One region of the Shewanella sp. 10N.286.52.E4 genome, then DNA from elsewhere that is predicted to be linked to it. Evidence: predicted binding sites of a transcription regulator. Region 1 holds the regulator's gene; each other region holds the start of a gene.

What was found. The regulator sigma-54, encoded in region 1, starts transcription at its own class of promoters, with help from an activator protein. The targets are predictions, from matches to a motif close to GTTGGCACGNNNNTNGNNT.
Region 2: a site for sigma-54 is predicted at 2,023-2,041, ahead of AB4153_RS12180 (YggN family protein). Genes of this name have one in related genera too.
Region 3: a site for sigma-54 is predicted at 1,711-1,729, ahead of glnA (glutamate--ammonia ligase). Genes of this name have one in related genera too.

Annotation. Positions count from the first base shown of each region.
Region 1 covers NZ_JBFRJJ010000007.1:134,776-138,064, reverse strand. The annotation lists gene ptsN (PTS IIA-like nitrogen regulatory protein PtsN) at 1-248, opposite strand, end outside; gene hpf (ribosome hibernation promoting factor) at 251-538, opposite strand; gene AB4153_RS04505 (RNA polymerase factor sigma-54) at 563-2,047, opposite strand; gene lptB (LPS export ABC transporter ATP-binding protein) at 2,229-2,960, opposite strand; partial or broken gene lptA (lipopolysaccharide transport periplasmic protein LptA) at 3,233-3,289, opposite strand, start outside.
Region 2 covers NZ_JBFRJJ010000022.1:103,979-107,267, reverse strand. The annotation lists gene trmB (tRNA (guanosine(46)-N7)-methyltransferase TrmB) at 1-509, shown strand, start outside; gene AB4153_RS12190 (50S ribosome-binding protein YggL) at 586-912, shown strand; gene glsB (glutaminase B) at 921-1,835, shown strand; gene AB4153_RS12180 (YggN family protein) at 2,145-2,975, shown strand.
Region 3 covers NZ_JBFRJJ010000034.1:24,910-28,198, forward strand. The annotation lists gene typA (translational GTPase TypA) at 1-1,352, opposite strand, end outside; gene glnA (glutamate--ammonia ligase) at 1,821-3,230, shown strand.

The sequences.
Region 1 (3,289 bases):
TCACACTTGATCAAAATTGCTATCGGTTCTTCGATATCAGTTAATCGACCATGAGGAATCGCAATGCCATTTCCTATACCTGTACTACCCATTTTTTCACGGGCTATTAAACTTTCAAAAATAGCCTGTGAAGATAGGGTTGGGTACTGGGCAGCCATTAAATCGCTGATAAGTTCCAGTACTTTTTTCTTACTGCCCGGCGTGGCGCAGGTAGTGCACGCCGGCTGCAGAATGGTGCGAAGTTCCATCGTTAGTGTTTAATTAACTTCTCTTTGTGTTTAATTACCTGACGATCTAATTTGTCGATCAGGGCGTCAATTGCAACATACATATCAGCGTTCTGTGATACCGCAAAAACTTCACCTCCTTTGAGGTGTAATTTTGCCTCTGCAATTTGTTGCAGCTTTTGAACATTGAGCACAACGTGAACATTATTGATCTGTTCGAAGTGTCGTTCAAGCTTTGAAAACTTAGTTTGTACATACTCACGTAAAGATTGAGTAATTTCCACATGGTGCCCAGTCAGGTTAATTTGCATATATCATCCTCCAATAACAAAGGCTTATAGGCTTTTGCGTTGGTTTGAGGGAGGGATGAGCATTGCTTCACGATATTTGGCGATCGTACGCCGAGCAACATTGATCCCTTGTTCTGCCAATAGCGTCGCCATTTTACTATCGCTAAGTGGCTTTTGCTGGTTTTCTGCCGCAACAAGCTTTTTAATAAATGCGCGAATTGCAGTAGAAGAACACTCTCCGCCATCATCAGTACTCACATGGCTTGAAAAGAAATATTTTAGTTCAAAAAGTCCCCTAGGGGTGTGCATATACTTTTGTGTCGTGACACGCGAAATGGTTGATTCATGCATTTCAACGGCTTCAGCAATGTCATTAAGTACCATTGGCTTCATTGCTTCTTCGCCAAACTCAAAAAAGCCTTGTTGAAATTGCACAATACAATTAGCCACTTTTAATAAGGTTTCATTGCGGCTTTCAATACTTTTGATAAACCATTTTGCTTCTTGCAAATGACCACGGATAAATTGGCTGTCTGATTGGTTTGCTGAGCCTTTTGCCATTGCTGCATATTGCTGATTCACACCAATTTTTGGCATGTTATCTGGATTTAACTCAACGACCCAACGGCCACTCTTTTTAAACACTGTCACATCTGGAATGACATATTCATCTTTAATAGGAGTGATCTGTAACCCTGGACGTGGGTTAAGCGTTTGAATAAATTGAATCGCTTCGCGTAAATCATCTTCTTTAAGCTTGGTTTTACGCATTAATAATCTAAAGTCGCGGCCTGCAATTAAGTCTAGGTGTTCTGCAATCAGTAGCTTAACGTTATCGATACAAGGTATTTCACTAGGGTATTGGCCCAGCTGAATCATCAAGCATTCGCTTAAATCTCTTGCTGCAACGCCTACAGGATCAAAATGCTGTACTCGTTTGAGTACAGCTTCAACTTCATCGAGTTCAATATCTTCTAGGCCTAAAGCTTGCAATATGTCTTCAGTTGTTTGGGTTAAGTAACCACGTTCATCAACGGCATCGATAATCGCCGTAGCAATTACCAGATCGTTTTCAGAAAAAGGGGTGAGATTTTTTTGCCACTCTAAATGCTCATATAAGCCTTCTGTGGTTTCACCCTGAAAAGGCATATCGTCATCACGAGCCACTGCGCCAGAACCTGAACTTGGTGATGCTGTGTAAACTTCATCCCATGTGGTATCCATTGGTAATTCGTCTGGCATGGATTCTTTGGTTAACGATTCAGTGGTGTCTACGGTTGAGGTGTCTTTTTCAACAGTCACTTGGCTGTTATCACTAAAATCAGTATCGGTTTGCTGGGCGTTTTCTTTTACAGGTTCTTTTGCTTTAGCAAACTCATCTTCGAGCTCAAGGAGTGGATTTGAGTCAAGTGCTTGTTGAATTTCTTGCTGTAGCTCCAATGAGGAAAGTTGCAATAAGCGAATGGCTTGTTGCAACTGTGGGGTCATAGTCAGGTGTTGACCCATTTTGAGTTGGAGTGAGGCTTTCATTTACCGCTTATCCCTAATTGAGTTTCATCATCGCGACTAACAATTGTGTGGGTCTAGCACCTTTTTAAACTGCTTCTAGGCTTAAGCTGAACCTTGGCTTAAGTTCAGTCTAGAACATTGCACTAAAAAGTGGGACTGATACTGGTCGCGACATGCCATATTGTGCACTAAAGAATGCTAACTATAGCTTGAATTGCTCACCTAAGTATACTGACCTGACTTGCTGATTGTCTAAGATTTCAGCAGGCGTGCCTTCTGCAATTAAATCACCGTGGCTAACAATATACGCGCGCTCACATACATCAAGCGTTTCACGAACATTATGGTCGGTAATGAGTACTCCAAGTCCACGATTTTTTAGTTGTTGAATAATTTTCTTGATATCTATCACAGAGATAGGGTCGACACCAGCAAAGGGCTCATCTAGCAGAATGAACTTAGGGTTTGCCGCTAATGCGCGTGCGATTTCAACACGTCGACGTTCACCACCCGATAATGCCATACCTTGGCTATCGCGAATGTGAGTAATATTAAACTCTTCTAATAAGTGCTCTAACTCTTCGATGCGCTGCTCAGTCGTTAAACTTTTGCGGGTTTGCAACACCGCCATAATATTATCGTGTACGGTTAACTTGCGAAAAATGCTGGCTTCTTGCGGTAAATAACCAATGCCTTTGCGTGCACGCAGGTGCATTGGATCTGCCGTGAGATCATCTGAATCAATTAATATGCGGCCTTTATCACTTTTAACTAAGCCAACGACCATATAAAAGGTGGTGGTTTTACCTGCACCATTTGGCCCTAATAGCCCAACAATTTGCCCAGTTTTAACGGTAAGACTGACATTTTTGACCACTTGGCGACTTTTGTAGCTTTTAGCCAAGTTTTCAGCTGTTAAGGTAATTTGGGTCATTATTGAGTTTGCTCTAGCGCTGGTGTTTCAGGTAATGCATCTGAAGCTGGTTGCTCATCACTTGATGCAGGTTTAGCTATTGCAGGTGTTTCAGCTTCAGTTGCTGCTGCCGAATCCAAACCATTTTCAGTGTTTTCGATAGCGGCATCAGATTGATTTTCAATTAACTTCTCAGCTGTTTCTTCAGGTGCTTGCTCTGTGACTTCTTCTGTTGAAACAGGCTCAGATGAGGCGCTATCTGGTTGCTCTGAAGTGTCTTTCGATTCATTTAAATCAGGATAGTTTTCAGGCTGGAAAATTGTGATGACTCGGTCTTTTCCGTCGCCAGT
Region 2 (3,289 bases), on a different contig from region 1:
GTTTTGGCATGGGTGCTTCTTTAGTTGAAATGGCGCAAGCTGCTCCTGAACTGAATTATATTGGTATAGAAGTTCACAAACCTGGCGTTGGTGCTTGTCTTGTTGATGCGGGTAAAGCTGAAGTGACTAACCTTCGTGTTTATCATCATGATGCGATGGAAGTGCTTGAAAACAGTATTGCTGACGGGTCATTGAGCCGAGTACAGTTATTCTTTCCTGATCCATGGCATAAAAAACGTCACCACAAACGTCGTATTGTTCAAGCTGAATTTGCTGCGCTTATTCGCCGTAAACTTAAAATTGGCGGTGTTTTCCATATGGCAACAGACTGGGAAAACTACAGTGAGCATATGCTAGAAGTGATGACAGCAGCTGAAGGTTATAAAAATCAATCTGAGACTAATACAGTCGTTGAACGTCCTGAACATCGCCCATTAACAAAATTTGAAGCTCGTGGTCACCGTTTAGGCCATGGCGTTTGGGATTTAATGTTTGAAAAAGTCAGCTAAATTTATTAAAACATAAGCTTAGCTTCTGAATTAATATAATAATTTATAATCGTACAACACTAACTAGGATAAAAACATGGCTAAGAATCGTAATCGCCGTCTACGTAAAAAGCTTCGCGTTGATGAGTTCCAAGAACTTGGTTTTGATATCAATTGGACATTCGATGACGCTATTTCAGAAGCGGATATTGATAAAGCCGTTGATGAGTTTATCGATGAAGTTATTTTACCGCGTGAGCTAGGCTTCCACGGTGGCGGACACAAAATGTGGGAAGGTATTATTGCCACTCAGCAAATCGGCAAATGTACCGAAGAAGATGTTGCAGCTGTAAAAGCCTTTTGGGAAGCGAAGAAAGTACCTCAACTTGAAGTCAGTGCGTTATACGACATCTGGTGGGGCTAATTAAGCCAATGCCTGAGCAAATTTTGCTTGAACAAGTGGTCGACAAAGTTCGGCCACTTATTGGTTCTGGAAAGGTAGCAAATTACATTCCTGCTTTGGGGAGTGTTGATCCTAATAAAATTGCGATTGCTGTAACGACTGCTGATGGACAAACCATTGGAGCAGGCGATTACCTTGAGCCGTTTTCAATTCAAAGTATTTCTAAAGTCTTTAGTTTGACGCTGGCACTTAGCTTATACACCGAAGATGAAATTTGGATCAGAGTAGGCAAAGAGCCATCTGGTCAATCTTTTAATTCACTGGTCCAAGTTGAGTTAGAGCGCGGGATCCCTCGTAATCCCTTTATCAATGCAGGCGCATTAGTGATTGCAGACTTAATTCAAGCCAGACAAAGCGCACCCAAGCACCGTATGCTTGAAGAAGTCAGAAAACTCAGTGGCAATTCACACATTTGTTTTGATAAAAATGTCGCCAACTCAGAATTTAAATTTAGTGCTAGAAATGCCTCTATTGCCTACTTGATGAAATCATTTGGTAATTTTGATGGTAATGTCGATACGGTATTAAAAAACTATTTTCATTATTGCTCACTTAAAATGAATTGTGCTGATTTGTCTAAAGCCATGTTCTATTTGGCTAATCGCGGCAAGACACTTCAAAATGAACAACTTGTTACCCCTGTACAAACAAGGCAGCTGAATGCGTTGTTAGCAACATCTGGTTTGTATGATGGTGCGGGTGAATTTGCTTATCGCGTTGGTATGCCGGGTAAAAGTGGTGTTGGTGGCGGAATTATTGCTGTTATTCCTGGTGATATGTCTATTTGTGTTTGGTCTCCAGAGTTAGACCAAAACGGAAATTCATTGGCGGGTACGCGTATGCTGGAGCACTTATCACAGGCTTTGGGGCGTTCAATCTTTTAGTGCTTTGATTTCATTTTTACTGCTATTGCTCCGCTCCTTCTGTTTATTTTTAGTGAAAATTAGCAAAGAGTGAAAAACACCACTTTGTTGGTTATTTCACTTATTGTCGGTTAACTTCATAATTCCTTTCTTTGTCTATAACGTCGCCTAGTTCACTTTAATCTTTGAAAATAAAGGTTTTTTAAATGTTGGCATGGGCTGTGCTTTATCTAATTTAAGTTTAATCGTAATAAACGGTTTAATTATCAAATTTGAAAATTCAGTCTACAACTTAATGACTGTGTTTTATTTACAGCAAGGGAAGAGCTAATGAAAACTCAAACTAATTTCACCAACGGATTAATTAAAGGTCTTGCTTTATCAGGTCTTATTTTTACTGCCGGAGCAATCACGCCTGCTATGGCAAAGCTGTCACTAGATGACGAGCAATGTAATGTCACTCTTAACTATGATGTGACTGTCGAACCTAAGAAGCTGTTAATCAGCGAAAAGGGCGAAGAGCTATATCGAGTTGAAATGGGTGAGCTTTATGTCGAAGGTAGCAAGATAGATTTAGATAATAAGCAACGCAACTTATTAACCAATTACTCAGAAGAGTTATCTCAACAAGTTCCTGAAATTATCGATTTAGTGAATGAAGTTGTAATACTAGCAACGGATGCTGTGAGCCTAGCACTTACGCCAATTTTTGGTGATGCAACAGGCGCCAAATTAGATGAGCTGTTAGCAGGCATTCAAACTCGTATTGATGAAGCGGCCTATCAACAAGGTGACAAGTTTTATTTAGGCGCTACGGAATCTTCAATTGAAGAAGCATTTAATGAAGATTTTGAACAAGAAATGGAAGCCATGATTAAGAATTCAATGGGTAGCTTTATGATGGCTTTAGGCGCCGAAATGATGTCATCTGAAGGTGGAAGTTTTGAAGAGAAAATGGAAGCATTTTCTACCAAAATGGAAAGAGTAGGTGAAGACATTGAATTGCAAATAGCAGATCAGTCTGAGGCTATTGAAGCGAAAGCTGAAAAGATTTGTGCTGACTTTGAAGAGCTTATGGTGCTTGAATCTGAAGTTCGTCAATCGATTCCTGAACTTGCTTCATACCAACTTGCAACATTGGATAATACCCAATACGAATAAGTTTACTTGAGTGTTAATTGGTTGAATTGAATTTTATATATAAGTATCAGTATTTGATTTAACTAATAGGTAATTGATTAGGTTGTTCACCGCTAGCGCAATTTGATGTGACTTATTTGATTATCTTGATTGTTCAATTTCTAGCATTGTCAAAATGCACCTGACCTTCCCCTGCATTCATATGCAGGGGCTTTTTCGTTTAAAAAGCCTTTAAAATGTTAATTCAACTACACTTCTGTTGAAGATATGATTTGTTCTGATAAAAAAATTGTATATTATAAATATAGAGCCATATGTAATTTTTTTGGTATACT
Region 3 (3,289 bases), on a different contig from region 1:
AAACCGATTAAGCCACGGCTAGGGATAACGAAGTCGATACGTACACGACCCTTACCATCTAACTGCATGTCACGCATGTCACCTTTACGGGTACCAAGCTTTTCGATAACACTACCTTGATGCTCTTCTTCAACATCTACAGTTAATGTTTCGAATGGTTCACACATCACACCATCGATTTCTTTTTCGATAACTTCTGGACGAGATACTGCTAACTCGTAACCTTCACGACGCATGTTTTCAATTAGGATACCTAAGTGTAATTCACCACGGCCTGATACGCGGAAACGATCCGGAGATTCAGTTTCTTCAACACGTAGTGCAACGTTATGAACTAGCTCTTGCTCAAGACGCTCAAGGATATTACGTGAAGTGACGTACTTACCTTCTTTACCAGCGAATGGAGAAGTGTTGACTTGGAAAGTCATTGTTAGTGTTGGCTCATCTACAGACAACGGAGGTAGCGCTTCTAATGTAGAAGGCGCACAGATTGTGTCTGAGATTTGTAATTGGCCAAGACCAGTAATTGCAATGATGTCACCAGCGTTAGCTTCAGCAACTTCGTGACGGTCAAGACCCATGTAACCTAATACTTGGCCCATTTTACCGTTACGAGTTTTGCCATCAGCGCCAACAACAGTCACTTGTTGGTTGGTCTTGATGCTACCACGCTTAATACGACCAATACCGATAACACCCACGTATGAGTTGTAATCGATTTGAGAGATTTGCATTTGGAAGTCACCTTCCGCATCAGCATCAGGAGAAGATACTTTCTCAACGATGGTTTGGAAAAGTGGTGTCATGTCTTCGCTAGTTTCATCAGGATCTAATGAAGCGAAACCATTTAATGCAGAAGCATATACGATTGGGAAATCTAACTGTTCGTCAGTTGCACCTAAGTTGTCGAATAAGTCGAATACTTGGTCAATAACCCAATCAGGACGAGCACCAGGACGGTCAATCTTGTTAATAACAACGATTGGCTTAAGGCCCTGTGCGAATGCTTTTTTAGTTACGAAGCGAGTTTGTGGCATTGGGCCATCAACTGCATCAACTAATAATAAAACAGAATCTACCATAGATAGAACACGTTCTACTTCACCACCGAAATCGGCGTGACCAGGAGTGTCTACGATGTTAATACGGTAGTCGTTCCATTTGATGGCTGTATTCTTAGCCAGAATGGTGATACCACGTTCTTTTTCAAGATCGTTAGAATCCATTACACGTTCTGTGGCTTCACCTCGACTTTCAAGGGTGCCAGACTGAGCCAAAAGCTTATCTACCAAGGTTGTTTTGCCATGGTCGACGTGAGCAATAATGGCGATATTACGTAAATTCTCTAACACGGATAAAACCTCTATACCATCAAATAAAAATAGGAGTTTATAGGACTAATAAGTATAGCCACCATAAAAAAGCGTGCCATTCTACTCCAGCAAGGCTTGAGTAGATAGGATTATTTTTGAACACTTGCTTATTTATAAAAATTTAAGCTTTAAAGATAGAAGATAAAATTCAAAAAGGATCATATTGCCGCAATAAAGTGACGCTTTAATGAACTAGATCAATGATGGCGTTAAAACCAATGCACCGAAATGGACTTTTGCACCATTAGTGCGCATAGTGGTGCACCGAAGTTGTGCGTTATTAGTGCCTTACGCGAGAGGGATATTTTTATTGTATTTTAAATCAATGCTTTATCTTTCTGGCATGAAAGTCGCTTATAACAAATCAAATTCGAAAGCAGACGTGATGTCTGACGAATAACAAGATTACATTAAGGGACAACCCTTTACCCTACCGGAGGCTTAAGAATGTCAGTTGAATCAATCCTAAAACAAATTGAAGAACTAGAAGTTAAGTTCGTAGATTTACGTTTTACAGACACTAAAGGTAAAGAGCAGCACGTCTCTATTCCTTCTCATCAAGTGAACGATGACTTTTTTGAAGATGGCAAAATGTTTGATGGTTCATCTATCAACGGTTGGAAAGGCATCAACGAATCTGACATGGTGTTAATGCCAGACCCTTCTTCTTTCTTATTAGATCCTTTCACTGAAGAAGTTACTGGTCTTATTCGTTGTGACATTTTAGAGCCAGCGACAATGACGGGTTACGAACGTGATCCACGTTCAATCGCTAAAAAAGCTGAAGAATACCTAAAGTCTACTGGTATTGCTGACACTGTATTAATTGGTCCAGAGCCAGAATTCTTCTTATTCGACGACGTTAAGTTTGGCACTGACATGTCAGGTACTTTCGTTAAAGTTGACGCGAAAGAAGCAGCATGGAACTCAGGTACAAGCTACGAAGACGGCAACACAGGTCACCGTCCATTCGTTAAAGGTGGTTACTTCCCAGTTGCACCAGTAGATTCATCACAAGACATTCGTAGTGCAATGTGTCTAATTCTTGAAGAATTAGGTCAAGTAGTTGAAGCGCATCACCACGAAGTTGCTACAGCTGGTCAAAACGAAATTGCTACACGTTTCAACACGCTTTCAAACAAAGCGGATGAAATCCAAATCATGAAGTATGTGGTTCATAACACGGCTCATGCATACGGTAAAACAGCGACATTCATGCCTAAGCCAATTGTTGGTGATAACGGTAGTGGTATGCACGTTCACCAATCTTTAGCTAAAGACGGTGTTAACTTATTCTCTGGCGACAAGTACGCTGGTTTAAGTGAACTAGCTCTTTACTACATCGGTGGTATCATCAAGCATGCTCGTGCATTGAACGCATTCACTAACCCAAGCACTAACTCTTACAAGCGTCTTGTTCCTCATTTCGAAGCGCCTGTAATGTTAGCTTATTCAGCGCGTAACCGTAGTGCTTCAATCCGTATCCCAGTGGTACCAAGCCCGAAAGCACGTCGTATCGAAACACGTTTCCCAGATCCAACCGCTAACCCATACTTAGCATTCGCAGCGCTGCTTATGGCTGGTCTTGACGGTATCCAAAACAAGATTCACCCTGGTGAAGCAATGGATAAAGATTTATACGACCTGCCTGCTGAAGAAGCAGCTGAGATCCCACAAGTTGCAACGTCTCTAGAGAATGCACTTGAGAACTTAGCAGCTGACCACGAATTCTTAACGAAAGGTGATGTATTCAGTAAAGACTTTATTGAATCTTACATAACTCTTAAAAATGAAGAATGTGAGCAAGTATCTCGTACTACTCACCCAATGGAATTCCAACTTTACTACTCTCTATAAGTAGAAGTTGTTTAACGCAGATGCAGTTTGATTAAGCTCATCAACCGTTAACGAAAAAG